3 regions of the Paenibacillus sp. FSL M7-0134 genome follow, and region 3 is predicted to be linked to each of the others. Evidence: riboswitches for the same ligand, from Rfam matches in the RefSeq annotation. Region 3 holds a riboswitch; each other region holds the start of a gene.
What was found. A riboswitch is a leader RNA that binds a small molecule or an ion and turns the genes downstream of it on or off. The one in region 3 is predicted to bind cyclic di-AMP.
Positions count from the first base shown of each region.

Region 1: linked by a shared signal. The riboswitch ahead of NSQ58_RS20485 (hypothetical protein) and the one ahead of NSQ58_RS14755 (3D domain-containing protein) in region 3 are both predicted to bind cyclic di-AMP.
Region 2: linked by a shared signal. The riboswitch ahead of NSQ58_RS05430 (C40 family peptidase) and the one ahead of NSQ58_RS14755 (3D domain-containing protein) in region 3 are both predicted to bind cyclic di-AMP.

Region 1 covers NZ_JBBOXV010000002.1:1,085,189-1,095,132, forward strand. Annotated here, with positions in the region: gene NSQ58_RS20470 (urease accessory protein UreF) at 98-835, opposite strand; tRNA gene NSQ58_RS20475 (tRNA-Leu) at 1,104-1,186, shown strand; gene NSQ58_RS20480 (glutathione peroxidase) at 1,333-1,818, opposite strand; cyclic di-AMP (ydaO/yuaA leader) riboswitch at 2,285-2,457, shown strand; gene NSQ58_RS20485 (hypothetical protein) at 2,573-2,968, shown strand; gene NSQ58_RS26815 (potassium-transporting ATPase subunit F) at 3,152-3,229, shown strand; gene kdpA (potassium-transporting ATPase subunit KdpA) at 3,381-5,057, shown strand; gene kdpB (potassium-transporting ATPase subunit KdpB) at 5,095-7,125, shown strand; gene kdpC (potassium-transporting ATPase subunit KdpC) at 7,145-7,873, shown strand; gene NSQ58_RS20505 (GNAT family N-acetyltransferase) at 8,040-8,930, shown strand; gene NSQ58_RS20510 (Nramp family divalent metal transporter) at 9,009-9,944, opposite strand, start outside.
Region 2 covers NZ_JBBOXV010000001.1:1,243,614-1,253,557, reverse strand. Annotated here, with positions in the region: gene NSQ58_RS05450 (NAD(P)H-dependent oxidoreductase) at 1-337, opposite strand, end outside; gene NSQ58_RS05445 (YwhD family protein) at 508-1,014, opposite strand; gene NSQ58_RS05440 (M1 family metallopeptidase) at 1,139-3,151, shown strand; gene NSQ58_RS05435 (hypothetical protein) at 3,163-3,990, shown strand; cyclic di-AMP (ydaO/yuaA leader) riboswitch at 4,267-4,404, shown strand; gene NSQ58_RS05430 (C40 family peptidase) at 4,410-4,910, shown strand; gene NSQ58_RS05425 (GNAT family N-acetyltransferase) at 5,214-5,720, shown strand; gene NSQ58_RS05420 (4a-hydroxytetrahydrobiopterin dehydratase) at 5,799-6,098, opposite strand; gene NSQ58_RS05415 (hypothetical protein) at 6,216-6,509, opposite strand; gene motA (flagellar motor stator protein MotA) at 6,697-7,491, shown strand; gene motB (flagellar motor protein MotB) at 7,484-8,311, shown strand; gene rluF (23S rRNA pseudouridine(2604) synthase RluF) at 8,447-9,148, opposite strand; gene NSQ58_RS05395 (PAS domain S-box protein) at 9,200-9,944, opposite strand, start outside.
Region 3 covers NZ_JBBOXV010000001.1:3,271,622-3,281,565, forward strand. Annotated here, with positions in the region: gene NSQ58_RS14735 (hypothetical protein) at 1-18, opposite strand, end outside; gene NSQ58_RS14740 (M20 family metallopeptidase) at 61-1,239, opposite strand; gene NSQ58_RS14745 (ABC transporter substrate-binding protein/permease) at 1,388-2,851, shown strand; gene NSQ58_RS14750 (amino acid ABC transporter ATP-binding protein) at 2,838-3,560, shown strand; cyclic di-AMP (ydaO/yuaA leader) riboswitch at 3,795-3,963, shown strand; gene NSQ58_RS14755 (3D domain-containing protein) at 3,970-4,638, shown strand; gene NSQ58_RS14760 (polysaccharide deacetylase family protein) at 4,837-5,643, opposite strand; gene NSQ58_RS14765 (NADH:flavin oxidoreductase/NADH oxidase) at 5,949-6,971, shown strand; gene NSQ58_RS14770 (PspA/IM30 family protein) at 7,059-7,727, shown strand; gene NSQ58_RS14775 (DUF350 domain-containing protein) at 7,859-8,266, shown strand; gene NSQ58_RS14780 (DUF4178 domain-containing protein) at 8,291-8,797, shown strand; gene NSQ58_RS14785 (DUF4247 domain-containing protein) at 8,811-9,566, shown strand; gene NSQ58_RS14790 (SRPBCC family protein) at 9,753-9,944, shown strand, end outside.

The sequences.
Region 1 (9,944 bases), on a different contig from region 3:
TGTGAATTGCGATTATATGTGGATAAAAAACACTCTGCCACCTGAGGAAAGGGACAGAGTGTTTTTGGTGTTGTGACCACATTGGCGAAACGACGCATCAGGGGGATGCTGGAAGGCGTTTGAATAGACCTGAGGAGGAAAACAGTCTAGGTTCATCCAATTGGTTATTATGGCTCATATAAAGAGGTAGAGTGATGTAGGAGCTGGACCAATGTCTGTGAAGAAAGCGACGCTGAGATGCAGTTGGCTCAGGTTGGTTAAGCTTCTTCCAGGCAGAGAGGAGCTCGCTTGTCATACGCTCCATAAGAGGGTTCTTTTCCTCATAAGGAGGATTGAGTAGTTTGAAGGCATCTTCCACACAGAAGGACACCGCTGCGCTAAGATAGCCGTGAACGGTCTGTTCTACATCGTTTCCGAGGAGGAAGTTAATCCAGGTGTGAACGGTAGCGAGTGTGCCAATCGCATTGTATTGAATGAGTATAGATTCCAACTGGTCAAATTCAAGCCAAGGATAAAGAGCCTTAGCGAGCTTGAGCAGACGCTGACCGGATAGACGAAACTCCTTCACATGCTGCCAGGAGGGACGTTGGGTATGCAGCATCTTATCAATGAGGGCGATCCGCCAACTGTCATTCTGCTGGATGGCGACATACAGACTTTTGATAGCCATGCCGTCAACGGTTGTAAATTGAGGATACAAATCATCCAGCATGTAATGTTCCAGGTCTTGTAGACTGTTCAAATGTCCGTTACGCGATAGTTTCTCCAGTCCGTTAAAACGGGTAAAGCCACCAACAGGTAGGGAAGGGTCCAACAATAATGCATAGTTCAGCAAGCGGTTGCCTTTATGCAAGGTGGTTCGCCTCCTCGAAGTGAATCCTTATGTCATGTTATGTTATTTTACTTTTTACTTGGGGATAACGAAAAATATTCGAAATATATGTAATATATATTTACATTTAAATAGCTTTTGTGTCAAATCAAATATTCTTATCGCTCATACATGTTAGTTAAAATAACATATAAAATAATTATTATATTTTTGTTTACAAATAGTTGATGAGAGAGTATAATAAATCTGTTGCCTCATTACATTATGATTTGCGGTCGTGGTGGAATGGCAGACACGCTATCTTGAGGGGGTAGTGGGCGTACGCCCGTGGAGGTTCGAGTCCTCTCGACCGCATTATATGCAAGACTCAGTTAAAAAAGCATCCTGACACGGTTTACGTGAAGGGATGCTTTTTTTGTTAAGCATTTTTCGTTATATCCTTTAGCCACAGAAGCAACGGTAGACAATAGGTCATTTATTAACTGTGATAAAGAAGGATGTCAGTTTTGCTGCAAAAGCTTCTCTATATCTCCCGCCAGCTTATCTGGAGTGGTTTGCGGTGCATAGCGCTTAAATACGTTACCTTCTCGTGTAATTAAGAATTTAGTAAAATTCCATTTGATCGCTTTGGACCCTAATACCCCCGGAGCAGTTTGGGTCAGGTAACGAAATAAGGGGTGCGCTTGATCGCCATTGACATCTGTCTTGGCGAACATCGGAAAGGTAACACCATAATTGATCTGGCAAAACTCGGAAATCTCCTCGCTGGAACCTGGCTCTTGTTTGGCAAATTGGTTGCTGGGAAATCCCAAAATTTCGAGCCCCTGTTCATGGTACTGGTCATATAGCTCTTGTAGCGCTTTGTATTGGGGGGTTAACCCACATTTGCTGGCAGTGTTCACGATAAGCAGAACGTTCCCTTCATATGTGGATAACGGAATTTGTTTCCCTTGCAGGGTGTGCGCATCATATTCATAAACGGTCATAGTATCTCTCCTTATTCAATATTCAGCAATTAAATTGTAAGCAATTAAAAGCAAGGTTGCAAGTCTGGAAAAGCTGTATCAAGCCTTTAGCCGCTGTAAAATCGTATTTTGTTCAAAACAGTAAATCGCACCGCAAATGGAGCGAATTAAGGTGTTTCTTCTTATAAAAGCGGGTTCAATCGGTGTTTAGCTGGTACATATAGCGTATTTTCTTCTCTTTTTACAAAAAAAGGCCAAAAACGCTCTACCCTACGCCAATATTGACATGCTTGTCATTTTTGAAAAGGGATGAAAAACAGAGATTGAAGGAGCTGTGAGAAGCATAGTTGCATTGTAAGCGCTATTATTAATATCCTAGGCTCTAAAGGCCGATTTATAACCCCGCAGTTGAGCTTTACAGTCTTCCATGCGCGGGTGTATGATTCAAGACGTAATTTCAAATTAACTTGAATGAAGCAACAACGAAATGTCTATAGCGCTGAATTTTGCAGTTGCAAAAGCGGGGGAACCAATCGAGATTGTACGGCTTCGGAAGCCGTGTGTCTCATGGGGTGAATTTTCCGGTCAAGTGCCAGAAATAGGGCGACTCTCACGTCCGAATCCGACAGCTAACCTCGTAAGCGTACAGGGAGAGGCAACAAACCGCCGTGTGCAGCCATGGTTTATTTTATCATGGATATGTAAGAAGCCGGAGGAAAGCCTTTTTCCTTCGGCTTCTTTTTGTTGTCTTTTTATACCGGGAGAGGAGCTACTGATGGAAGGTCGGTTAATTATTGTCACTGCACCGAATGAAGCGGGCAGAAGTTTTGTGAAATTGCTTATTTTCAAAAAATTGGCGTTTGCAGTTCTCACGAATAGCGCCCAGGAGGAACGACAGCTCAAAAAAATGGGTGTGGAGCACATTGTCCGCATCAATACCATGCAAGCGGGAAAATGGAATTTTCCAAAAAAAGAAATTGGTAGTGTGTATTTGTTCGAGAACAGCTTGAATCTGACGTGCCGTTTCCTGCAAATATGTCGGCCGCTAACATCGGAATCGATCTATGTTATTACGCACGGCTGTAATCCACAAGGAATTTATCGGGGATTGGGAGCGGATCATGTGATCTACACATTGAACGGAGAGGTGGGTTTTCTGCTGAACGGATAAGCACTTATAACATAGTTGTTTTATGATTTTATGATCAAATAAGAATGGCGATCTGAGGACCGATACGGAGGGTATAAACATGATGGATATATACATGCTGCTCGTCATGGCTGTGAGTTATGGAGTGATACTGCTGTTTGTACGCTGGTGTGATGCGCAGACCTCTAAAGGAGGACGAAGAGGATGATCGTTATACTTGGGCTTACGGCTATTGTGTTTATGTATTTAATCTACGCACTCCTGAACCCTGAAAAGTTCTAGTCAGCTATAGGGGATAGAGCGGGCGGGAACAACAGATCTGAATATTAAGCATCATAGGTAGCGGGTTTTCGCAAACGTGTGCACACAATTGGTGCTCTGGAAGCAGGTCTGTTGTTCCAAACGCAGGAGCATTTTGAAGGAGGAATAAAGGATGGAGCTGCTTCAAATTGGAATTGTGATCGTCATATTGCTGCTCTTGGTAAAGCCAGTGGGCACCTATATGTATCATGTATTCTCGAATGAACCCAATCGGACGGATCGGATTTTTGGCGGAACAGAAAAGCTGATTTATAAGATAGTAGGATTGAAGAAGCTGGAGAGCATGCGTTGGACTACGTATGTTATGAGTTTCATTGCAACGAATGTCGTGCTTGTGGCGATCAGCTACTTGCTGTTGCGTTTACAGGGAATGCTTCCTGGTAATCCGGCTGGAAACAGTAATATGGAAGCATCACTAGCTTTTAATACGGTAATCAGCTTTATGACGAATACGAATCTCCAACATTATAGCGGAGAAAGCGGGCTTACGTATCTGACACAGATGGCGTTCGTCACGATGATGATGTTCACTTCGGCTGCTTCCGGTTTTGCGGTTGCTGCGGCTTTTATGAGAGGATTGACGCGGCGCGGTGAAGGGATGGGCAATTTCTTTCAAGATTTTATTAAAGCCATTATAAGGATTTTCCTGCCGCTGGCCTTTGTGCTTACGCTGGTGCTGGTTGGATTGAAGGTACCACAGACGCTACAGCCTACGGCGGATCTTACGACGCTGAGCGGAACACAGCAGCAGATTTCTATGGGGCCCATTGCTTCTCTGGAGTCCATCAAGCATTTGGGGACGAATGGAGGCGGTTATGCGGGAGCTAACTCTGCGCATCCTTTTGAAAATCCAAGTCCTTGGACGAACGTGCTGGAAATTTTGGCAATGTGGGTAATGCCGGCTTCGTTGCCGTATACCTTTGGACTGTTTGCCCGTAATCGTAAGCAGGGCTGGATTATTTTTAGCTCCATGATGGTATTGTTTCTTATTTTTCTATCTATTACGTACGTGTCTGAAAAGACAGGTAACCCGTTAATCCAGACACTGGGTGTGGATGCTTCTCAAGGAAGCATGGAAGGGAAAGAGGTTCGTTTCGGCATTGGACAATCGGCTTTATTCACTGCGGTCACAACAGCGGCAACGACAGGTTCGGTCAATAATATGCATGATACACTAACCCCACTGGGTGGCATGGCTGCTTTGGGAGAAATGATGCTAAACGTCATTTTTGGCGGCAAGGGTGTCGGGCTGATGAATATGCTGATGTATGCGATTCTGGGTGTGTTTATATGCGGACTGATGGTCGGGAGAACTCCGGAATTTATGGGAAGGAAAATTGAAGGCAAGGAAATGAAGCTGATCGCGATTGCCATTTTGGTACATCCGTTTCTCATTCTCGCCCCAACTGCGCTTGCGTTTATGAGTCATTGGGGATACGACGCGGTCACTAACCCTGGCTATCACGGGTTGACTCAGGTGCTCTATGAATATGCGTCATCTGCTGCAAATAACGGTTCGGGATTTGAAGGTCTTTCGGATAACAACGTATTCTGGAACATGACAACAGGGCTGGTTATGTTCTTCGGACGATATGTATCTATGATTGCATTGTTGGCTGTGGCGGCTTCATTGAATGCCAAAGCACCGACTCCGGTGACGACGGGGACACTGCGTACGGACAACAAGTTATTTGGAGCCATTCTGATCGGGGTCGTGCTGCTGATTGGTGCGTTGACCTTTTTACCCGTCATCGTATTGGGACCTGTTGCTGAATTTTTGACCATGTGAAGAAGAAAATGAGAATGGATGAACGGGGTGTTTGATCATGAAGGAACAACGCAAACACATGCTGGACAGAAGCATCTTGAAGCATGCGATCAAGGATAGCTTTATAAAATTAAATCCGATGATTATGATGAAGAATCCTGTCATGTTCGTCGTGGAGATCGGTACATTGGTCGTGCTGCTAATGTTACTGCTTCCCGGTTATTTTGGAACTGGCAAGGAAATGGGCTTTAACCTGGCCGTGTTTGTTATTCTGTTGTTTACGTTGCTTTTTGCTAATTTTGCCGAAGCGCTCGCGGAGGGGCGGGGTAAGGCACAAGCTGCCTCTTTAAAAAAATCCAAGCAGGATACGCAAGCTAACAAGCTCATCGGAAATGACATTCAGGTGGTTAGCTCAACCGAATTGCGTAAGGGGGACGTGGTTATTGTCTCCCAGGGCGAAATGATCCCAAGCGATGGTGAGGTCATTGAAGGTCTGGCTTCGGTGGATGAATCTGCAATTACTGGCGAATCGGCTCCGGTCATCAAGGAATCGGGTGGTGATTTTTGCTCGGTAACCGGCGGGACGCGAGTGGTCAGTGACCGGATTAAGGTGCGGATTACGACAGAGCCGGGCGAGACATTTATTGATAAAATGATTTCGCTCGTGGAAGGCGCACAGCGGCAAAAAACGCCGAATGAGATTGCACTGAACACTTTGCTGATTAGCTTAACGATTATTTTTCTAATTGTAGTGGTTACGCTAGCGCCGATTGCCCGTCATTTTAACATTGATTTGCCTGTTCCTGTGCTGATTTCGTTGCTAGTCTGTCTGATTCCAACCACGATTGGAGGACTGCTGTCAGCCATCGGGATTGCCGGTATGGACCGGGTCACCCAGTTTAACGTGCTGGCCATGTCAGGCAAGGCGGTAGAAGCTTCTGGGGATATCAACACGATGATTTTGGATAAAACAGGTACAATCACCTTTGGGAACCGAATGGCGAGTGAATTCGTGCCTGTAGAGGGCGTGGAGAAGGCAAAGTTAGTGAAGTGGGCAGCGATTAGCTCTATGAAGGATGAGACGCCAGAGGGTCGCTCGGTTCTCGAATTGATGCGCAAACAGGAGCATACGCTGGATGCATCCTTGGCAGCGGGTGGAACCTTTATCGAATTCAAGGCGGAGACCCGGATGAGTGGTCTGGATCTGGCCGATGGACGAAAGGTACGCAAAGGCGCGGTGGATTCTGTTCGGCAATGGATCGTCTCGCAAAACGGCAGTGTTCCAGCTGATCTGGAGGAAAAAGCGAATCAGGTAGCCTCTGAAGGAGGTACACCGCTGGCAGTCGCGCTGGATGATCAGATATACGGCATTATTTATCTGAAGGATACAGTGAAGCCAGGCATGAAGGAACGGTTTGATCAGCTCCGGGAAATGGGTATCCGTACGATCATGTGTACCGGAGATAATCCACTGACAGCAGCTACAATTGCACGAGAAGCGGGTGTGGACGACTTTGTAGCTGAGAGCAAGCCGGAGGACAAAATAGCGGTTATCCGACGTGAGCAGGAACAGGGTAAGCTGGTTGCTATGACCGGAGACGGCACCAATGATGCACCTGCGCTGGCGCAAGCGGATGTCGGTCTTGCCATGAATAGCGGCACAGTCGCGGCCAAAGAAGCGGCTAATATGGTGGACTTGGATTCCGACCCGTCCAAAATTATTGAGGTGGTCGCGATCGGCAAGCAGCTGCTTATGACGCGTGGAGCATTGACAACGTTCAGCATTGCGAACGATGTTGCCAAATATTTTGCCATCATCCCGGCGATGTTCATGCTGGCCATTCCACAAATGGGCGCTTTGAACGTCATGGGGCTTGGCTCCCCGCTGTCCGCTATTTTGTCGGCGCTGATCTTTAACGCGGTTATTATTCCGCTTCTGATTCCGCTGGCCATGAAGGGCGTGAAGTATAAGCCGATGAGCTCGGATCGCCTGCTGGGACGGAATTTGCTGATTTACGGTCTGGGCGGTATGGTCGTACCGTTTGTCGGCATTAAGGCCATTGATTTGCTGGTGCATTTGTGGATTTAGCGCAGAAAGGGTGAACGACATGAGTGGTTTTTATCGGATGATGTCTGGACGCAGATTTGCTGCGCACGAAAAAGCCGAATCTGGCGGGCAAGGTCATAACAAACGTACAGGGACCGGGACAGTGTCGGAAGGACAACCGGAGAGACAAGAGATGCGAGGAAGTACAGTTATTGGAGTGGCTTTACGAACTTCAGTGCTGATGATTCTCTTGTGCGGTTTGGCATATCCGCTAGTCAGTACAGGAGTAGCGCAGGTTCTGTTTCCACAGCAAGCAAACGGCAGTATACTTCGTGACGCGGAGGGGCGGGTGGTCGGCTCCGAACTGATTGGGCAGTCCTTTGCCGATTCGGCGTTTTTTCAAGGTCGGGTATCGAGCGTTGATTACAATGGGGCTGGTTCAGGCTCAAGTAACTACGCGCCGTCGAATCCAGCCTTGATACAGCGAGTCAAGGACTCTATTGCGGATTGGCAGAAGCATAACCCGGATGTACCCGTCAGTCAGGTTCCGGTGGACCTGATTACGAACTCCGGCTCCGGTCTGGACCCGCACATCTCGCCACAGGCGGCACGGGTGCAAATTCCGCGCATTAGTGGCTTGACGGGTATCCCGCAGGATCGACTGAGAGCACTGGTGCAGGAGCAGACAGAAGGCCGCAGTGCAGGGGTGTTCGGCGAGCCACGTGTGAACGTGCTCAAGCTGAATCTCGCGCTTGAGGCGCAAATGAAGGTAGAGCCTGCCAAGCGTTGAGAATATAATAAATTGATTTGTCTGATAATTAAGTTAAAATAGTACTCATATATGATCAAGGAGGCGGTCCAAATGGTAACGATGAATAAGCGGACAGACTATAGAAGGACAGCGCCTACTCGTCCATAAACTGCGTGGTTTCTTCTTGATGAGGGTAACCAATAATATGCAAGATTATAAATTTTTTAAAATGAATGATTTTTCAGATCATCAGATTGCTCGAATACGAATGTTGGAACAACTATGCAAGAATTTCGACGGATCAAGTTTAAGAGTGGGCATAGAAAGCCTTAAAGAAAACGGTGGAGATAAAGCGATCCTTTGCCAATTGGGCAACCAGTTGATTGGCTATCTCAGTTGGTATACATCAGATGAAATCGAAGCTAATATTAACGCTATGGTTCATCCTAATTATCGGCGCCAGGGTGTATTCCGCTCCTTAATGTACAATGCTGCAGCTGAGATACAATTACAAGGCATCAAAGCATGTCGCATCAGAATCCCGTCCAATTCAATACCTGGAATAGATTGTGTGAAGCACTTGGGGGCCAACTTTAGTACGTCTGAATTCTCCATGAATTTAAATCGGTTCCAATCTGATAGGTTACATCAATCCGGCTTAGTTTTGCGGCTAGAAGAAGATCAGGATTTTGATTTTATGGTTGAATGTTCATCGCAAGCTTTTGGTGATTCCGAGTCTTGGACAAAGAACTATTTTAAGCATACGAGAGAACCAGAACGTGTAACTTACCTCGCTGTAGATAGACTGACACCGGTCGGAATGATTCGAGTCAATCATGTTCATACGGATACAGCTGTTATTCATGATTTCTGTGTACATCCATTATACCAAGGCAAAGGGTATGGCCGTGAAATTCTTGCTTGTTTGGTGAAAATCTTGCTTGCCAAGCAGTACACTAAGATTCGACTAGGAGTAGTTACGCAAAATGAGCGTGCCTTGAACCTCTATCGGTCAATAGGGTTTGAGATTTCTGCCGAGTCTCATTATTATGTGAGTGCTATACAAAATTTAATTTATACAGGACAAATAAAATAGGATGAACAAAAAAAAGGTATCTCGCTGCCATTGGGGCAAGTGAGATACCTTTTTAATATATTCATATTTGGCTACCGATTAACCTGAAATCGTTTGGATGATGAGCACTACATTCAAGATGATAATGACAGCGGTCACGATCCAGGTTAATACTTTTTGCCACATTTTATTTGCGAATTCACCCATAATTTTTTTGTCGCTGGTAAAGAGAAGTAATGGAATGATAGCAAAGGGAAGCTGGATGGACAGGATGACCTGGCTCAGCACAAGCAGTTCCTCCGCACCTTTTTCCCCTGCGATGGCAGTGACGATGACCGCTGGAATGATCGCGATGAGGCGGGTCACCAGACGACGCAACCAAGGTGAAAGACGAAGATTGAGAAAGCCCTCCATCACGATTTGTCCAGCTAAAGTGCCTGTAACGGTTGAATTTTGACCTGAGGCGAGTAACGCCACCCCAAATAGTATACTCGCCAGTGTGGTTCCCAGTAGTGGCGAAAGCAGATAATAGGCATCACTAATTTCGGCTACATCTGTTCTTCCTGCCGTATGGAATACAGCAGCTGCCACGATCAAGATGGCGGCATTAATAAATAAAGCGAACATCAGCGCTATACTGGAATCCCAAGTTGCAAATGTAATAGCTTCCCGTTTACCTGCTGAAGTCTGCTCAAATTTGCGAGTTTGTACAATAGAAGAATGCAGATACAGGTTATGCGGCATTACCGTAGCGCCCATAATACCGATGGCAATATACAGCATGCTTGGATTCGTCAAAATTTGCGAGTCAGGTACAAAGCCGCCCAATACGCCGCCCCATTCCGGTTGTGCCAAAAGGAGATTAATGCCAAAACAGCCGGCAATCGTCGCCATCAGCACAATGACAAGTGTTTCCAATGCCCGAAAACCTTTGTTTTGCAGCAGTAAAATGAGCATAACATCAAATGCTGTAATGATAACTCCGTATAGTAACGGTAGACCGAACAGCAACTTCAGCGCAATGGCTGAACCGAT
Region 2 (9,944 bases), 2.0 Mb from region 3:
TTTTACTTCCGGCAGATACTGCTAAAGCAACCTTACGATTCTTTAATTTGTCACCTCCATTTGAACCATGAGCCCAGCCATAAACAAAAACATCGTCAAGCCATTTTTTAAGGAGAGGCGGACTGTTAAACCAATAAACTGGGAACTGTAAAATGAGATTGCTATGTGATTCAATGAAGTGCTGCTCTTTTTCCACATCAATGTTCCCGTCAGGGTAAACCTTATGCAATTCGTGGATAGTATACTTTTCTGGATATTTTTTGAGTTCTTCTACCCATCGCCTATTTATGACAGATGCCTCGATGCTTGGATGTGTAACGATAACAAGAGTTTTCAAAGAATTGTCCTCCTTAAGTATTATTTATTTTTGAGTATAAAGTGAGCGCTACAAATATGTAAGTATGCACTTTCAGGACAACTACTTACTAAAAGGTTAGTGTCAACTCAGATAAATAAAAAAAGCAGCCCACAGAAGTGGCTGCTTTTTTTACTGCGTTAACGCTGGGCCTATCCTTCCAGCGCCTGCTTCAATTCCTCAGGCGAAGCGTCCCACCATTCCTCGTTATGCGAAATTAGCAGGCTTTTAAGCGCTGCTCTATCTTCGCTGCCGAGATCATCCAGCATGAAACGACGCTTGAGCGCGTAATCCATACGGTTGACGTGATCGGCGAGGATTTTCCAGCCGCGTTTGGCTTCGTCGTCAATCAGCATCTCGCAGGCGGTGGCGCCGCCGTACATACGTCCTTCGGGCGTACGATCCACGGCTACCCATACGAGCCATACCTGCCGTCCATTCGGTACATCCTCTTTATTCGTAGAGAACTTGATACCACGTTCTACTTTACTTTTGGCATGCATGGCACCGATATCAATTTTCGCTTCTCCTCGGTCAATGATGACCGGGGACATGCTGTTCAGGTCGATTGAGCCTGCGCCGAAACCCTTATGTTTACTCTTGCCACTGACAATGTTCAGTGCAATCTGTTTTTTGCCGTCCGGCTGATTTTCACTCATGCGTCACTAGACCTCCATTTTCCGTCTTCACACTCATTCTACACTATAAATATTTTAACTAATAATCTCCTGAAAGCAAACATATACATGCTGTAGATGCTTGTCAACGGGAGGTATCCATTGTATGACCCCAGCACGCACTAAAATCGTTTTATTGTCTACACTAGCCCTCGGTCTCCTCGCAGGGACGTTATGGTTTGCCTGGCAGCCCCAATCGCAATCAGACCCGCAGTCCATAGGCCAACCACTATACGGCTCCCTGTCTGAGTCTGCGCTTGCCCCAAATATGGGCAAGCCTCTAGGGGCAAACATCCTGCCTGACCTGCCCAAGAACCCTCCACAGCCCGCTACAGAAATCCTCAGCAAACGGGTGGTAGAGTACCACATTGATGTGTCTCTGGAAAAAGGACAGGTTTTGCGAGGCACTGAGACACTGACCTGGAGGCATCCGGGCAAGAAAACCGTGAATGATCTGTATCTTCATCTATACCCGAATGCCTTCTCTTCCATGGAAACCACCTTTATGAAGGAATCCGGTGGAAAGCTGCGCGGAGACACCATGCCCAAAGACGGCTTTGGCTCCATGACGCTGACTGAACTAAAAACAGAAGACGGTTTATCTCTCATGCACCGCATCCAATATGTGCAGCCAGATGACGGTAACGCAGGCGACCGTTCGCTCATGAAGGTGCGTCTACCCAAGCCGGTACGAGGTGGCGAAGAAATCACATTATATATGAAGTTTGAGGTAAAACTGCCCGCCATCTTCGCTCGTATGGGTGCGACAGATGATTTTGTAATGGCAGGACAGTGGTTCCCGAAGCTCAGCGTCTACGAGACTGCAGGACAACGTGGACGCGCCGAGGAGGGCTGGAACCTCCACCAGTATCATGGTAACTCCGAGTTTTATGCCGATTTTGGAATTTACAGCGTACGGATTCGGGTGCCTGAAACTCATATCGTAGCAGCGACCGGATTTCCCACCCGTGGTGCCGTCCGACAGAACGGCCAAAAAATATATCAATTTTATGCCGATGATGTACACGATTTTGCCTGGTCCGCTTCACCCAACTTTGTAACCGTAGAAGAACCCTTTTCTTCTGCTGAAGTCCCTGGTGTCAAAATCAAGCTCTACCTTGACCCGTCGCACAAGGAGCTCAAAGGGCGTTATATGAGCGCAGCGAAGGCCGCTCTTTCGTACTACAGCAAATGGTACGGGCCTTATCCATATTCCACCCTATCCATCGTGGTTCCACCCAAATCAGGCAATGGAGCCGGCGGTATGGAGTATCCGACACTCATCACAGCCGCTGCTGCGGGTAATCTAAATCCTGGCTATAGTCTGGAACGAACATTAGTTCATGAGATTGGACATCAATATTTCTACGGAATGGTAGCCAATAACGAATTTGAGGAGCCGTGGCTGGATGAAGGCTTCACCTCCTATGCAGAGGAGCGGCTTATGGAGCAAGAATATGGGCTTACCCCCAACTTGCCATTACAATCGGGACAGATAGCCTCCCCACAGCCGCTAAACCGCGAGTCATGGAAGTACGGCTCGGCTGCTGAGTACGCGCAAAACGCCTACTCTCGAGGCAAGCTGGTACTACGGGGCATTGAACGTCAGGTGGGTATGAAAAAAATGGATCGGATTATGCGGACCTACGTCCAGACGTACCGATTCAAGCATCCATCCTCCCAGGATTTTCAACGTATCGTGGAGAGAGCCACCGGACGCTCATGGAGCCACTATTTTGAACAGTATGTATATGACGGCCAGATGGCGGACTTTTCGGTGGATCATATCACGAACCACAAGCTGGAGAATGGATATGAAGCAGTCGTGACGGTCAGCAAAAAAGGGGCGGATTATCCCAAGATCCCTGTCCAATTTACCTTCAAGGATGGTACCACGATATTCAAGGCTTGGGACGGCGCGGGCAAAAGCACAACTTTTCGGATCAAAAGTACTTCTCCCGTTTCCTATGTAACCCTTGATCCTCTATATACCATTGCACTGGAGAACAAGCACATTAACAATAGCCTAAAAGCCGAATTGGACGAAAAGCAACAAACCCGTTGGAATGTAAGTGTAACCAAGCTGTTAGAAACACTGCTTGGAAGTCTGTCATGGTGAGGTGTCTATAGATGCGGACTGTTATAAAAGAGGGCTGGGCGCTGGTGCGCATACGATTCTATATCGTTATCATTTTATTTCTGTATCGACTACTGTGGGGGGTGTTTCTCTATCGGCTGGTGCAGTCTGCCGTTATCCCGCTACTGCTCCGTTATCCTGATCAGGGTCAAAACGAGCTGGGACAGACCTTGTTTTGGATGGAGAGCCAGATTGCTCTGATGGACAGCCGGGAAGTACATGTGTATTTGTGGATACTACTAGGGGCGACTGTACTACGCATACTGATCACTCCCTTCATTAGAGCCGGAATATATCAAAGCCTGCATACCGATGCGACTGAACCGCAAAGCCTGTCCTTTTTCAAGGGTATGAAACGCCATGGCATGTCGTCGCTGTTGTATTACACCATCGAGTTGGGACTGCTGCTGCTTCCCGCCATTTGGGTAGTACCGAGACTCTACCCTATTGTAGCAGGAGCACTTCAATCTTCCTCTTATCTGCTGCATTTGTTGCCCTATGTCATGGGATGGATGGCATACGGATGGTTCATTCGGCAGTGCATCCTGTATATGCAACTGGGGACTATCGGTGGTCACGCCATACTATCGTCCCTGCTCGCCTTCTTTCGCCAGCTCCTTCCAGCTGTCGGTATATCTCTTTTGCTTGGTGCTTGTGTGCTGCTGGTCTTCGGTCTATTTGGCACCGTGGCGATGATTTGGACTGGCATGCTGGCGCTCATTCTCCAGCAATCGTATCATTTTGTTACTAGTCTGGTCAGGCTGTGGCATATCAGTTCGCAGTACAGACTATGGCATACCGATATCTCCAGTAGAAGTTAAGCCCTGCCTTTATGTTTTTTACTTCATTTCCGTCTGTCGAAAAATCTTGATTCATATCCGCGCAAACGACACATAACTGAATACTGTTAACAACATCTGTTCCTTGGACATTAGGAGCAGATTTTTTTTGTAACTTTTTGCAATGAAACATTTGCCAAAGCCAGCCGTCTTTGTTACAATAATCGCAGTGAACTGATAGTAACAACTTTGTAATCTTTATTGTAACCTTTATCTCAAAAATAACGTTATTGTGAATACTGCTCTCCAAGGTGCACATCTTAAGTTAAGCCTAATTCCTGGCACCTAGGAAGCGGGGGAACCAGTTTGGGTGAATTGATCTCGCAACAGAGTGGTCATAGGGGAACCTTCTACCGAATCCTTAAGCTAACCTCGCAGGCATTGGAAGGGGTATATTTTTTTTGAAGAAGAAGCTAACGATCGCAGCTATGGGTCTTGCCATTGCCTTTACATCTTTTACATTCGGTGGCGGCAGTGCATATGCAGACTCTAAGATGGACCAGGTCATTCAAGATGCCAAAGGAACGAGCTACAGAAGCGGAGGCACTACACTCGAGGGATTCGATTGCTCCGGCTTCACAATGTATGTATTCAACAAACTGGGAATTAAACTTCCGCATCAATCCGGATCACAATTCAAAATGGGATCTTCTGTATCCCGCGATGAAATGAGACCTGGAGACCTGGTGTTCTTCAACACCACAGGAAGAGGCATTTCCCATGTAGGTATCTTCGTAGGTGAAGGGAAATTTGCCCACTCCTCGACTTCACGTGGTGTAGTAGTTAGCTCACTGAACGAAAATTATTACGCTAACCGCTATGTCGGTGCAAAAAGAATTATGAGCACAGACGCTTACCATTCTGTAGCTTCAGAAATTCCTGATGACGACAACGTAGAATAACTAACGCACAGCAAGCTAACCCTAGCCGCAATTTGATTCTGGCCGGAATCGAATTGCGGTTTTTTATGTCCACAACATCAGCAATTATTATCATTACTGACGAACTGAAGCCTCAAAAGGTTTCAATTTTAGCGAACATCGTCGGTTTTACCGTCAGCGCTGGGGGAGCATATGAGCAGTAATTCCTTCTTATTGAATGTATACCCGACTTGAGTATGAAATAAACACGCTTGCCATTCCCCTGCAACTTGTCTACAATCTGTTGTTAATGATTGAAGTACCTGTAAAAGGAGGATGGAACACATGCCGGCCTCAATATCCAACTATCGGATCGTACCGATGGACGAGCATCAAGCGGCTGCAATCTGTGAGTGGCGCTATGACCCACCTTATAATATATACGGTTGGCTCCCCTGGGAACAAATGAAGGCGCTTGAAGTCGAATTTGGAAGTCCCACGCTTCGCCAAGAGCAATATGTTGCCGTACTGGATGAAGAGAATAAGCTGACGGGATTTGCTCAATATTTTCCTATGATCGGTGTGACCCGGCTAGGTCTTGGAATGCATCCCGAAAGATGCGGACATGGCAAAGGCGCTGATTTTGTCCGTGCCATTGCAGAGGAAGCCCAACGACGCAACCCGAAGAATGAAATTGATCTAGAGGTACTCACTTGGAATGGGCGCGCTATCCGGGCTTACAAGGCGGCTGGATTTGAGCTTACAGATACCTATGAACGCCAGACTCCCGATGGCAAAAAACCGTTTTTTTGTATGGTATATCGTCCCGAGCACCAAACCCAGGTTCTATGATAAAAGCGCCTTCGGCATACAACCGCGATGTTGTATAGCGAAGGCGCTTTTATCATCATACGACAGATCATTACAAGCTCAATGACTGCTGCGCATTTTTTCAAAAGCTTCATTATATTGTTGGGCTTCCTTAATATCCACGGCCATAATACCGCCGTCGTCCCAAGAGGTCAAACGCAGAGTCACGGTCTTGTAATCAATCGTAATAAATGGATGATGATTGAATGCTTCAGATATAGCGGCAACTTCATCCACGAATGCAATCCCTTTCATAAAACTGGAAAAATTATATTTCCGAACGATCCAACGTCCTTCCTCCAGTTCCCAGCCCTCCAGTTTCTCCAGATGTGCTTCAATCTCTTCTTGTGTAAAAGGCATGTTACGAACTCCTCCCCGTTTATACGGAAGCCTTTCGACCGCTTAAATACGGCCAAAACTACGATATATTGGTGTACATATTACCACGGCCCCGTTGATAAATCCATAAGACGGACCTCAAATCAATGGGACTGACGTCAGCTCCTCGTCTCCAATGAGTACATAGATACGATGCTGCTCCGGCTCATAGATCACAACGCCACTGCCTACAGTGATTATGGGCTCTGTACCCAGTGCATAAAATAAGTCTTCTGCCAAAGCTTCATTGACTTCCTGGCGTCCCGCCGGGTCCAGCCTGTCCCAATCTTCTGCTTCCATCTCGAAAAATTCGTAGCTGTCTGGGATGCGTCCCACAGCCTCTGTCAAATCGTTCAAAATTTGTTCATACTCACGCCCATGCTTTACTCCCATGCCATTTCCTCCAATGGTTCCGCCATTCAATACATAATCACCTTATTATACCGGAAATTCGCACTTAACAAAAAAGAGAGTTTTGTCGATAAATACTATAATCCGTCTTGTAATGACGCGCTTGGGGCAAGGACGACCCCGGCGGCATGAAAGGATTCAAAATCTATTCTCATGGATGAGGTGTATCATGCAAATTTCAACCATTATCGGACTTGTGCTCGGGATTATGTCACTGGTCGTCGGGATGATCTTAAAAGGCGCTCCGGTCGTCAATCTGGTCAATAATCCCGCTGCTTACATGATTATTTTCGTCGGAACGGCAGCGAGTATATTTATGGCCTTCCCGATGGCAGAAATCAAACGGATTCCGAAGCTGTTCAAGGTTATTTTCACCGAACAAAAACTGTTAGACCGCAAAGAGCTCATCGGTACGTTTACCGAGTGGGCATCCATTACCCGTCGTGAAGGTCTGCTCGCCTTGGAATCTAAGGTAGAGGAAATCGACGATCCCTTTATGCGTGGCGGCATGCGAATGATTATTGACGGAAATGATCAGGAATTCGTACGGGACGTTCTGATGGAGGATATCAATGCTACCGAGGACCGACATCGCTCTGGCGCGCTGATCTTCTCTCAAGCTGGTATGTACGCTCCAACGCTCGGGGTACTCGGTGCGGTTGTAGGTCTGATCGCCGCTCTGGCCGACCTTAGTGACATGGAAAAGCTCTCTCATGCCATTGCAGCAGCCTTCATTGCGACGTTGCTCGGTATTTTTACAGGTTATGTCCTGTGGCATCCGATGTCCAACAAGCTCAAACGGTTATCCAAAAAAGAAGTGGAGCTTAAATTAATGATGGTCGAAGGTCTGCTTTCCATTCAATCGGGGATATCGACGATTGCCATCAGTCAGAAACTGACGATCTTCCTGACTCCGACCGAACGGGCTACGTTGACCCAGAAGGATGGCGATTCCAGTGAGTAAAAAGAGACATGAACCGCATGAAGAGCATGCTGACGAAAGCTGGCTGTTGCCATATTCCGACTTAATGACCCTTCTGTTGGCTCTTTTCATTGTCTTATTCGGTATGAGCTCGCTCGACGCCAAAAAATTTGAAACTATGGCTCAATCCCTGAGTGCAGCTTTTAGTGGCGGCACTGGCGTGCTGGATCACTCGGCCGCGAATCCGTCGTCACAATCCATGGATATGGGCAAAAATAAAGAACAAGTATCACAACCCTTAAAATCGAAGGCTACTTCTACCTCTGAACTGCAAAAACAGTTGGCCCAGCGGGAAGAAGAAGATTTAAAAAAACTTAAAAAACAAATGGATCAATACATTCAAAATAACGGCCTGACCCCGTTGCTGAATACCAAGCTGAACCAATCACAGCTGATGATCACCATTAGTGATAATGCCTTGTTTTCATCCGGGCAGGCCGAAGTAAAGCCGGAAGCAAGAAAGCTGGCCAAGTCTATTTCTAGTATGCTTCAGCAGTTCCCTGGCTATGATGTTATCGTATCGGGTCACACGGATAATGTACCGATCTCCAACAGCCAGTTCCCGTCCAACTTTGATTTGAGCGCCAAGCGCTCTCTGAATTTCTTGCGTATCTTGTTGCTCAATCCAGATCTCGATCCAACCAAGTTTGTATCCATCGGTTATGGCGAGTATCGTCCATTGGCAAGCAATCAAGATGGTCAAGGACGCTCCAAAAACCGTCGTGTTGAAATATCTGTTCTCCGCAAATATCAGAACGGGACACAAGTCATCAGTCCTACCTCAAGCTCGAGTGAAGGTTGATTATGCATATGTTATATGAACAAAGGCACCGCCGCATTTTTATGCAGCTGGTGCCTCTTTGTTTATGCTTCCTGTACTCTGGCCTTATCTGATAAGAGGATCATACGCTGTAGGCTATACAAAGCCCCTCTGGCATTAGCTAAGCGTATAATCGAGCATCTGGCCAAGCTCCTGCTTCTCAGCCTCTGTCAGATCACGCCAGGCACCTTTCTGAAGGGACCCCAACCGAATATTCATGATTCGCAGCCGTTGCAGTTTTTTTACTTCATAACCGAAGGCAGCACACATACGCCGGATCTGACGATTTTTCCCTTCAGTCAGGATAATACGGAATACATACTCAGATACACGCGTCACCTCACAAGGTAGCGTCCGCTGACCGAGTATTTTCACACCACTGGACATGCCCTGCACAAAAGATGGTATGACAGGGCGATCCACTGTTACGATATATTCTTTCTCATGCTTGCCTTCTGCCCGTAAAATCTTATTCACAATGTCTCCATCATTGGTAAGTAAAATGAGACCTTCCGAATCCTTATCCAGGCGTCCAATCGGGAATATCCGCTGCGGGTGCCCCACAAAATCAACAACATTGCCTCTAATGTGGCTCTCCGTTGTACTTGTAATGCCCACCGGCTTGTTCAATGCAATATAGACGTGATCGGACTTCTCGCGCAGCGGCTTGCCGTTCACGCGAACATCATCGCCTTCCTCCGCTTGACTACCCAGCACGGCCACTTCGCCGTTAATCGTCACGCTGCCGCTCTCTACCAGCTTGTCCGCCTCCCGGCGCGAGCAAAAACCGGTTTCGCTGATAAACTTGTTAATGCGCAACCTGTGTACCCTCCATTTCTACTAACACACTTCCTCCTGCGCCCCTGCCCGTTACTCCGGCTTGGCAATCGGAAGCTGCACCAGGGCTGTCGTTCCCTCTCCCTCTGTGCTTTCAATATCCAGTGTGCCTTTATGACTCTGTATAATACGCTGGCTGACCATAAGTCCTAGTCCTGTCCCTGTTTCTTTGTTTGTGAAAAAAGGTTCTCCTAGCTTGGACAGCATTTCTGCAGGAATACCCGTTCCCTGGTCCCGTATGAAGATTTTAACGCTTTCTCCCTCCAAGAACAAATGAATCGTGATGATACCACCTTTACTCATAGCCTCCATGCTATTTTTAAGTAAATTAATGAATACCTGTTTTAACTGATTTTCTTCGGCGTATACCAGGGCAGGCTCGTCCGTGACCTGAAGATTGAATACAATGCCCAGCAGATGCGCCTGACTATCTAGTAAAGAAATCACATCGCTCACAATATAGCGAACATCTTTTTTCTGAAAATGCACCGCCTGTGGCTTCGCCAGAATTAAAAACTCGCTTACGATCAAATTAATGCGATCCAGCTCAGACATCATAATATCGTTGTGTTTCATATTCAACACTTGATTTTGCTGCTGTAGTTGGAGAAAGCCACGTAGCGTGGTTAGCGGATTACGAATCTCATGCGCTACACCTGCCGCTAGTTGTCCGACGGTTGTCAGTTTCTCTGATCTGCGCAACAGCTCCTCCATCCGGTTGCGACCCGTGATATCACGGGACACGCAGATAAACCCCAAAATCTGGCCTTCTTCATCC
Region 3 (9,944 bases):
GCTGCTCATACTATCCATGATGGCTGACTACTCCTTTCTGAAAGAACACGGAATTAAGATTTAGCGTTCGTTATTCAGCAGAGCGAATTCTTTTTTTATCCGGGCTAGCAGTTCAGGATTCGTGATTGCATCGCAAGCAGTCCATGCCAAAGTTCTCGCAGCCAGCAGCATTCCTTCCATGGCCCGGTCCTGCATCGCCAAATCGCGGAATTCTGGTGTATGCAAGGCATGCTTCTCGTCAATAACTTGAATGTAAGGATGGATAGCAGGGCAATGAAGCGATACATTTCCGATATCCATGGAGCCGTGATCTTCGCCTTCTGTTATATCTTCTTGTGAAATGCCAGCCTGCACCAAATTTGCGGTAAACGCATCGGAAAGTACACGGTTCGTGACCATTTCATCATAAGAAGTCTCATAATTGGAGGTCTCCAAACGACACCCGGCCTGTAAAGCAGCTCCTTCAGCAATTTGAATAACACGGCGAGTCAGCGGGTTCAGTTCTTGACGTGTAGTGGCTCTCACATAAAATTGGGCTGAGGCGTAATCAGGAATAATATTGGCTGCTTGCCCACCCTGGTTAATGATCCCATGGATACGCACTGTACTTTTTACTTGTTGACGGAACGCATTGATGCCATTGAACGTTTGAATCACAGCGTCCAGCGCGTTAATGCCTTCGTGCGGGCTGGCAGCCGCGTGAGCAGATTGACCAAAAAATTCGAATTGTACAGCATCAATCGCCAGTGATTTGCCTGATTTTTCGTAACGGTCATAAGGATGCGTCATAAGTGCGATGTCGCAATCATCAAACAATCCGGCAGCGGCCATAGGGACCTTTGCACCGCGTGTTTCTTCGGCAGGTGTGCCATATACCCGTACTTCTCCACCAGTTTCGTCGATGATCGACTTGAGGCCGACGGCAGCACCAGTACTCATCATACATATCAAATGGTGCCCACAGGCGTGTCCTAGACCTTTCAGAGCGTCATATTCTGCCAGAAAAGCGACAACCGGTCCGGGTTTTGCAGATTTGTAAGTTGCAATAAAGGCTGTTTCTATGCCCAATACAGGTGCCTGGACCTCAAAACCGTGAAAAACCAGTTCTTCTTTTAAACGGGCAGCGGCCAGAAATTCCTCGTTTCCAAGTTCAGGATTTGCGCCAATAAATAACGAAATGTCCTTAAACCGTGGGGCATGCTGCTCGATGGTCTGTTGAATGGTCTGTTTAAAATCCATGCTGAAAACTCCTTTATATAAGCTGTAATGTAGGTACTGCGTTAGGTATGCTGAAATTGTACTATAACATTCATTGCATAATCATGCATATTCATTTATAATGACACAATCTTATTTATTATAAAGAATTTAAGGAGAGAAAAAAAGATTGAAAAAGGCATATCGTTTTACCGCCCTGGTTTTGACGGCGGTTATCTTGCTGTTGACTGGTCTTCCCATGCTCAATGCATACGGAACGGAAGCAAAGCCACAGAAAAAACTTGTAGTGGGCATGAGTGCCGACTTTCCGCCGTATGAGTTTCATAAAGTCATTAACGGTAAGGATACCATTGTTGGGTTCGATGTGGATATCGCCAAGGAAATCGCCAAAGATTTGGATGCGGAGATGGTCCCTGAAGACATGAGTTTTGACTCTTTGCTGCCTGCTCTGCAAAGTGGTCGTGTAGACTTGGTACTGTCCGGTATGACACCAACGGATGAACGCAGAAAGAGTATTGATTTTTCGGATGTATACTATCGCTCCAAGCAAGTCATCATGGTACGCCCAGAGGATAAAGACAAATATCCGACGATGGATGCTTTGAAAGGCGAGAAGATCGGAGCACAAAAGGGAAGTATTCAGGAAGAGATTGCTCAAAAAGTGCCCAATGCCTCTGTAACTTCACTGGATAAAATATCTGACCTGGTACTCCAGCTGCGGACCCAGCGTGTGAACGCTGTCGTGATCGAAGATACGGTTGCTAAAGGATACACGTTAGACGGTACCGTAACCCTTGCCAAGGCTGTGCCTGAGGATGCGGGAGCAGAAACAGCTGTAGGTATCCGTAAAGGGAATGCAGAATTGCTTGCTTCTGTAAATAAAACGTTGGCTCGCCTGAAAGCAGACGGGTCGATTGAGAAGTTTTCCACGGAAGCGAGTGCACTTTCTGCGGATCGTCAGGTTTCTTCTAATAACATTGTAGATATTTTTTGGAAATACCGCAGTTTATACGCTACGGGTATCGGCTACACCTTGTTGCTGTCTGCGCTCGGAGTACTGTTCGGATTCATCATTGGTCTGATCATATCCTTGCTACGTATGAGTGGAGTACGCATCATTGAGTGGTTAGGTACCACTTATGTAGAGATACTGCGTGGCACACCTATGCTGGTGCAACTCATGATTATTCACTACGGGGTTGCTTTGACGCTGGGTGTCAATTTTACTCCACTCCAGTCTGGTATAATCACATTGTCTCTGAATAGCTCGGCATATCTGGCTGAAATTTTCCGTGCAGGTATCCAGGCAGTAGACCGTGGACAGATGGAGGCTGCCCGTTCATTGGGTATGGGACGAGGCAAAGCTATGCGTCATGTCATTTTGCCGCAAGCGTTTAAATCTATTTTGCCTGCTATCGGTAATGAGTTTATTACGATCATTAAAGAATCATCCATTATTTCGACCATTGGGATGGTGGATATTATGTATCAGGCCCAGGTCATTAAGAACATTACCTACGAAGGATTAAGTCCGTTCGTAATCGCAGCCGCTATTTATTTTGTAATGACATTCAGCTTGTCTAAGCTGCTGGGTTTATGGGAAAGGAAGTTGAGAGCCAGTGATCACCGTTAAACAACTGCGTAAATCGTTCGGCAAGAATGAGATTTTAAAAGGCATTGATATAGATATCGCCAAAGGTGAAGTCGTCGTCATCATCGGTCCCAGCGGTTCGGGGAAGAGTACGTTTTTACGTTGCATGAATCTGCTAGAACAGCCTACGGACGGGGAGATTTTGTTTGAGGGCGAGCCGATTACAGCTCGTGGTCATAATATTAATGTAACCCGGGAGAAGATGGGGATGGTGTTCCAGCATTTTAATCTGTTCCCGCATAAAACAGTGTTGCAGAATCTGACGCTTGCACCAACGCAGGTTAGAAGACAGTCAGGGAAGGAAGCGGAAAAAATTGCGCTAGAACTCCTGCGTACCGTAGGGCTTGAGGATAAGAAGAATACCTATCCGAACCAGCTATCCGGTGGTCAGAAGCAACGTATTGCGATTGCGCGTGCTTTGGCCATGCAGCCGCACGTAATGCTGTTCGATGAGCCGACTTCTGCATTGGACCCTGAAATGGTTGGAGAGGTTCTGGATGTAATGAAGAAGCTCGCCGAAGGCGGCATGACCATGGTAATCGTGACGCATGAAATGGGCTTTGCCCGCGAGGTAGGCGATCGAATCATCTTTATGGATAACGGTCAAATTGTGGAACAAGGTACACCAGAGCAGGTATTTGGTACTCCAAGCCATGATCGCACCCGTGATTTTCTTGCCAAAGTATTGTAAGAAAGTGCTGATATGAGCTATAAAAAAGCCCTCCGTTTGACGGAGGGCTTTTTCTTTTTTTGTCACCATTTCACCATATTTTCGTAACAAATATCGATTTCTTGGTGACAAAATTGTAACGAGTATAGTATGATGTTCAAGGTTCCCAACATTTTCATGCGGATAAGGTTACAAAATTGTGATATTATGCAGTAAGCCAAAACTTACCGGGACAGCATGCGGTTATGAAAAACGCTGAATGCTGGGCCCAAACTATGGGAAGTGCGGGGGACGTAACAACGGCAGTCTTTCCGATACGTCATAAGACGATATGGAATATGCCTAGGGGTGAATTGCACAAGCATAGGGCTTCTCCTGAGTCCGAATCCGACAGCTAACTTCGCAGGCATAACAGAGGAGGTACATATCTTTGAAACATCTAAAACATATTGGAAAAACCATGAAATTTGCGGTGCTTGCCGCAGCCATTGCAGGGCTGGCACAGACAGCTGGAGTAGCGGATGCTGCTTCGCTTCATACTGCCAAAGATGGCGATACCTTCTTTTTGCTTGCTCAACGTTATGGAGTATCAGTGGACGAGCTGACGAAGGCGAACCCAAACATTGCCTCTAACAATATATATGCAGGTCTGCAAATTAAGGTACCTGGTGAAAAAAGTGTGAATGCAGCTTCGGATTCGAAGCCTCAGCTTCTTACGGAGAAAGCACCAGCGAATGAGGGGCCAGCGATTGAAGCGTGGGGCAAAACATTTAACTATAGCAAAATAGTCGACGTTAAGGCTACTGCGTATTCTGCCGCAGCCGATGAGAATGGTAAATGGGGAGCAGTGGACTACTACGGCAATCCGCTTAAACTAGGTACAATTGCGGTAGACCCGAACGTCATTCCGATGGGCACGAAAGTGCTGGTTACAGGCTATTCCCACCCAGGTTTGCCGGATCATTCTTTTGTAGCTGTCGCTCGCGATCAGGGCAGCGCCATTACAGGAAAACGGATTGATATCTTTATTCCTGGCAACAAATCATTTGTGAACGACTTTGGATTTCAAAATGTGAAGCTGTACGTTATTGATAAATAGCATTATACGTATATATGGTTTAATTAAACATAATATATATTATGTAAACTTAATGCCTGTATCCTACCGCATATAACTAGGTCAGACTCTTATCAGGTCCTATCCATAAAAAAGGCTGTCTTGACGAGCAGAAAACTTCTGCTGGTAAGACAGCCTTTTTACGTTGCTTTAGCTTGTAGCTCAATCATAAACATATGGTTATTTCTGTTCCGATGTGTGGAGTAGCCGGGGGACTGTGACAAATTTGTAGCCCTTAGCTTTTAGAGAGTGAATTAGACCCGGCAGAGCTTGAACAGTGCCTTGCAAGTTGGAACTTTGACCTCCACCTGCGTGCATTAAAATAATAGAGCCAGGCCCAGTAGCTGGGATCACATTGCGCTGAATTTGTGTTTTACTTAGTCCCTTCCAGTCGAGAGAGTCTACATTCCAATTGACAATCATGTAGCCATGACGACGTGCCCACTGGATTTGAGGCTCCGTGATTTCACCGTAGGGTGGACGAATCAACTTGGGGCGAAAACCTGCGCTGGCTTGTAAAATACGTTCTGTTTTTGTAATCTGGTTGCGAAAGCGTTCTGGTGTGGCCTTCCTAAAATCAGGATGAGTATAGGAATGGTTTCCTATAGCATGGCCTTCACGGATAATACGGCGTATGATCCCCGGATGCTTTTCCGCACGGTGACCGACGATGAAAAAGGTAGCTTTGATGCCATTGGCGTGTAATACGTCCAAAACCTGCGGCGTATACCTAGAATCGGGCACATCATCAAAGGTTAGGGCAATTTGGCGGGTGTGTGGGCCGCACATTTTAAAAATGTCCGCATGTTTTTTTCGCAGCATTGCTAATGTAGGAGTTGCTCGATCTATGCTCTGTTGTACAGAAGAAGCAACAACTGCTTCCTTGGGATGGGGCGTTCCGATGTTGGGAGGCGCATCCGCGTGAACGGGTAAACTTGAAAATGCTAGTAACAGTGCCAAGCCTGGCAACACTCCCCTGTACGGCATATGTATCCCCCCTTTCCGTGCAGTGATACCTAGTGGTGCTCTCGACTATTATGTACCTGTCCTATTAAAAATATGCTGGTTACCAAGTTCGGCTCATAAACGACTGGAAAGAAGTCCACGATGAAACGATTATCAATGAAGATGATGGAGCTAAACGTACATATTCTCTTAAACATGACCGAAAACAGGAGCATTTTCGCAAGTTTTAGCCTTACAACGAATTCGGTATACCGTGACAGCTGGTGTATAATGGGGATGCAATTCATAATTATACAGACATGGAATTGAAGGAAGGATGGATAAAAGTGACCGACTTGTTTACTCCTTATCAATTAAAGGGGCTTTCTTTAAAAAATCGGATTGTCATGCCCCCGATGTGCCAATACAGCGTGGAGGCCAAGGACGGAAATCCAACGGATTGGCATCATGTCCATTATGTGAGCCGGGCAGTAGGAGGCACTGGACTTATTATTGTGGAAATGACAGCGGTCCATCCAGATGGACGTATTACAGATCGTGATTTGGGTATTTGGAGTGACGAACATATTCCTGCATATCGTAAGATTGTAGAGGAAGTTCACAAGTATGGTGCCAAAATTGGCATTCAACTAGGCCACGCTGGACGCAAGGCTGAAGATGCTGAGCAACCTGTGGGTCCTTCCTCGATTCCTTTTAGCGAACGCTTTAAAGAGCCGCACGCCTTAAAGACAGCTGAAGTCAGGGAACTGGTTCAGGCATACAAAGAAGGCGCGCGCCGCGCGGTGGAAGCAGGTTTTGACACGGTCGAGATACATGGCGCTCACGGCTATCTGATCCATCAATTTCATTCGCCTTTAACAAATGCCAGAGAAGATGAATATGGGCAGGATTTGTCACTGTTCGGTGTTGAGGTCATACATGCTGTTAAAGAGGTTCTTCCTGCTGATATGCCTGTGCTTATGCGGATATCTGCCAAAGAATACGTCGAGGATGGATATAATGTGGAATACATAACAGGCGTAGGGGAACGATATCGTGATGCGGGTGTGGATATTTTCCATATCTCTTCTGGTGGTGAGGGTCCGATTGGTTCTGGCGGAGGCCCGTCTGCGCGTGCCGGCTATCAGGTGGATTTGGCTCATACCATCCGTGAAAAGCTGAATGTACCTGTAATTGCTGTTGGCTTACTGGATGATTATGAGGACGCCCGTCGGGTTGTTCAGCAGAAAGAAGCTGATCTGGTAGCAATAGGCCGTGCCATGCTGCGTGATCCCTATTGGGCGCTGCATGCATCGCGGGAGCTAAAAGTACAGGCCGACATCCCAGAGCCTTATTTGCGCGGCTTTTAGATATTTTTGAAACCCTCTTTGCAAAGCTTGCGTAAACATGTGTACAGAGCTTAAAATTTAAGCATTCAACTCTAGGAGGAACTTCACATGTCTATTTTCAAACGATTAAGAGATCTTACGATGTCCAACATTAACGCCATTATTGACAAGGCAGAAGATCCAATTAAAATGACGGATCAATACATTCGTGATATGCAAGAGGACCTGGAAGATGCAGAGAAAGCGGTAGCCGCTCAAATTGCTATTGAAAAGAGATTCAAACAGCAATACGAAGAACAGGCTGCTTTGGTAAAGAAACGCGAAGAACAGGCACATACCGCTGCAAAAGCACAAAATGTAGATCTGGCTCGTCGCGCGCTGGAAGAAAAGAAATCTGCTGAACAAAAAATGAATGAGTTCAAAGCTGGTTACGAACAGAACAAAGCTGCAGCCGATAACCTGCGTGGCAAGCTGGATGAAATGCGCAGACAGCTGACAGAAATGAAAAACAAGCGCGAGACACTGGTTGCCCGTTATAATGCAGCTAAAGCGCAAACTGAAATTAACAAAGCTATGAACGGTTTTAGCTCTGATACGGCAACTGCCGGATTGAAGCGTATGGAAGAAAAAATGCTGCAAGCAGAAGCACGTGCCGAAGCGAGCAACGAAATGTCTTCTAAGGAAAAATCGTTGGATGAGGAGTTCAAGGAGCTGGATAAGAAAAGCGCCGTGGACGATGAGCTTGCCGCTTTGTTGAAGCAATACGAAAATAAATAAGAACATTTTAGCAGTGCCGCCAAGAGTGATTGCTCAGGAAGCGAAGGAGAAACGTTTTCTCCTTCGCTTTTCCCTGCCTGGAGGCGTAAAACATTATATGAAGGTCAAGAAGATGTGGAGGATGGTATGAAATGCATTTTTTAGAAACGATGAAAGCAATGCTTGTATGGACTGGTGCGGGGGCTATTTTGATCTTCGCATTAATGTATGTCGACTCTTTATTTACGAAGTATAAGGATTTTGCCGAAGTGAAGGCTGGAAATATGGCCGTAACGGTACGAATGATTATGAAGTTAGTTGCACAAGGTTATATCTTGTCAGGCTCTATCGCTACAGCTAATAATTTGCTCGAAGCGCTTGTGTATTCTGTGATTGCCTTTGTCATCCTGCTTGTTTTGGAAGTTATTGTACGTCTGCTGTTGCGGTACTGGGCTCAGTTTGATCTGGATAAAGGGACACAGGAAGGTAAAATTGGTTTCGGTCTGTTTTCAGGAGCGCTGCATCTGGTTGGCGCCTTGATCATTACAGCATGCTTCTAGGCTAAGAAAGGCAGGAATATAACCATGAGTGTGTGGAAACGAATTTCAAATCTATTTGCTAAGCCGGAGCCGCCGAAAGCAGAGAAAAGCATGCTTCACTTAAATCCAGGTGATATCTGTGAAGTGTCGCTTGTCACCTATGAAGTGGTAGGTCGTGTACATAATCGTGCCCGGAATGCCGTTGTTTTGACGCTTCAGGATGGTAATCAAGTCAGTTATCTTCATATTGAGGAACGGGAAACACTGCAATTTGGACTATATCAGGCCATCGACGGCAGACTTGACAACCCTGAGGAAGTGCCGACCATTTTAGAGTTGGATGATACAACGTATCATTTGGAGGAGCAGTATTCTGGGCATGTTACCGTCATGGGCCGTGCTCCTTTCCGACAGGGTGGAGAGCAGCATGTGTGGCAGTACCAGTCTGATGATTACCATCTGTTGCGGGTAGAGTGGCAGGACGGTCGCTTTATGCTTTATGAAGGAGAAGAAGTGATTACCGGAGACGTCAGGGTTATTCGGGCGAGCTAGGAGAGGGTTACACATGAGCAAACGCACCTGGCAGTATGCATTAAAGGTCATTGTGGCGCTGAGCTTGTTCGTATCCGTGTTAAGCGGCTGCGGCGCGCCAAGTGTAAAAGATACGTATCCGTTGGAATCGGTTAGTGGCAGCGGAAACTCGACCTCGTATGTATACCGGGCAGCTGGCAAGACAGTCCCGGAAGTAGCGGAGGAATTGAAAGAACAGCGTACACCGGAACAAATGTCACCGCAGAGCAATGAGCGGATGTTTCTGGTATATAGCGATGAGTGGTACCATTTGCAGCAAGATCCAGCTAAGAAGGAAGATACACTCATTGAAATTGACAGTAAAAAGTATGTCGAACAAAATTACAGTTCAAGCTTTCTAAAAGGATACTTAACCGCAACTGTACTGGATGCTCTGTTTGATTCATTGCGTGGTTCAGGCTCCTATCGAGGCTACTCCAGCAGAGATGTATACCGACCTTCTCAGGGCCAATATCGTGCTCCTACGGTGCAGGAGAAAAAGGCGATTCCGCCGATTACGGTGGAGCGGAAAGGTTCGGTTACCCGTAGAGGAAAGAACTCGGATTCTAGCGTTGGATCAAGCGGAAGTTTGTTCGACAGAGGGTCCAGCAGTTCACCGAGCAGAGGCTCGATTTCACGTGACCGGAGCGACAGTGGCGGTTCCAGCATATTTGATTCGCCGCGTAAATCTTATAGTAAGCCCAAAACACGTAGCGGTTCAGGTAAAATTAGCCGACGAAGTCGACGATAATGGGTATCGTCAATTTATTTGAAAACAAAAGATTCTTGGAACTGTGGTACTGATGCACAGTTCCTTTTTTTATTTTTAGAGATGACGTTGGTGATCATCTAGCGGCACAGCCAAACCTACACTTTTATGGATATAATAATGTAGAGATAATCAAAACTTTGTTTGATTGAAGGGATTGAAAATTAAATGGTACTATCTATTTCTTGGCCAGATCTTTCACAAAGACCATTTAATCTAATGGTGGAACGAAAAATGGAGTGTTCTCCGAATGTCCTGTATCAGGCTTGGACGAAGCAGTTTGACAGTTGGTTTGCAGCCCCAGGATCAGTATTAATGGAGGCTAAAGTGAACTCGACCTTCTTTTTCGAAACGCATTTT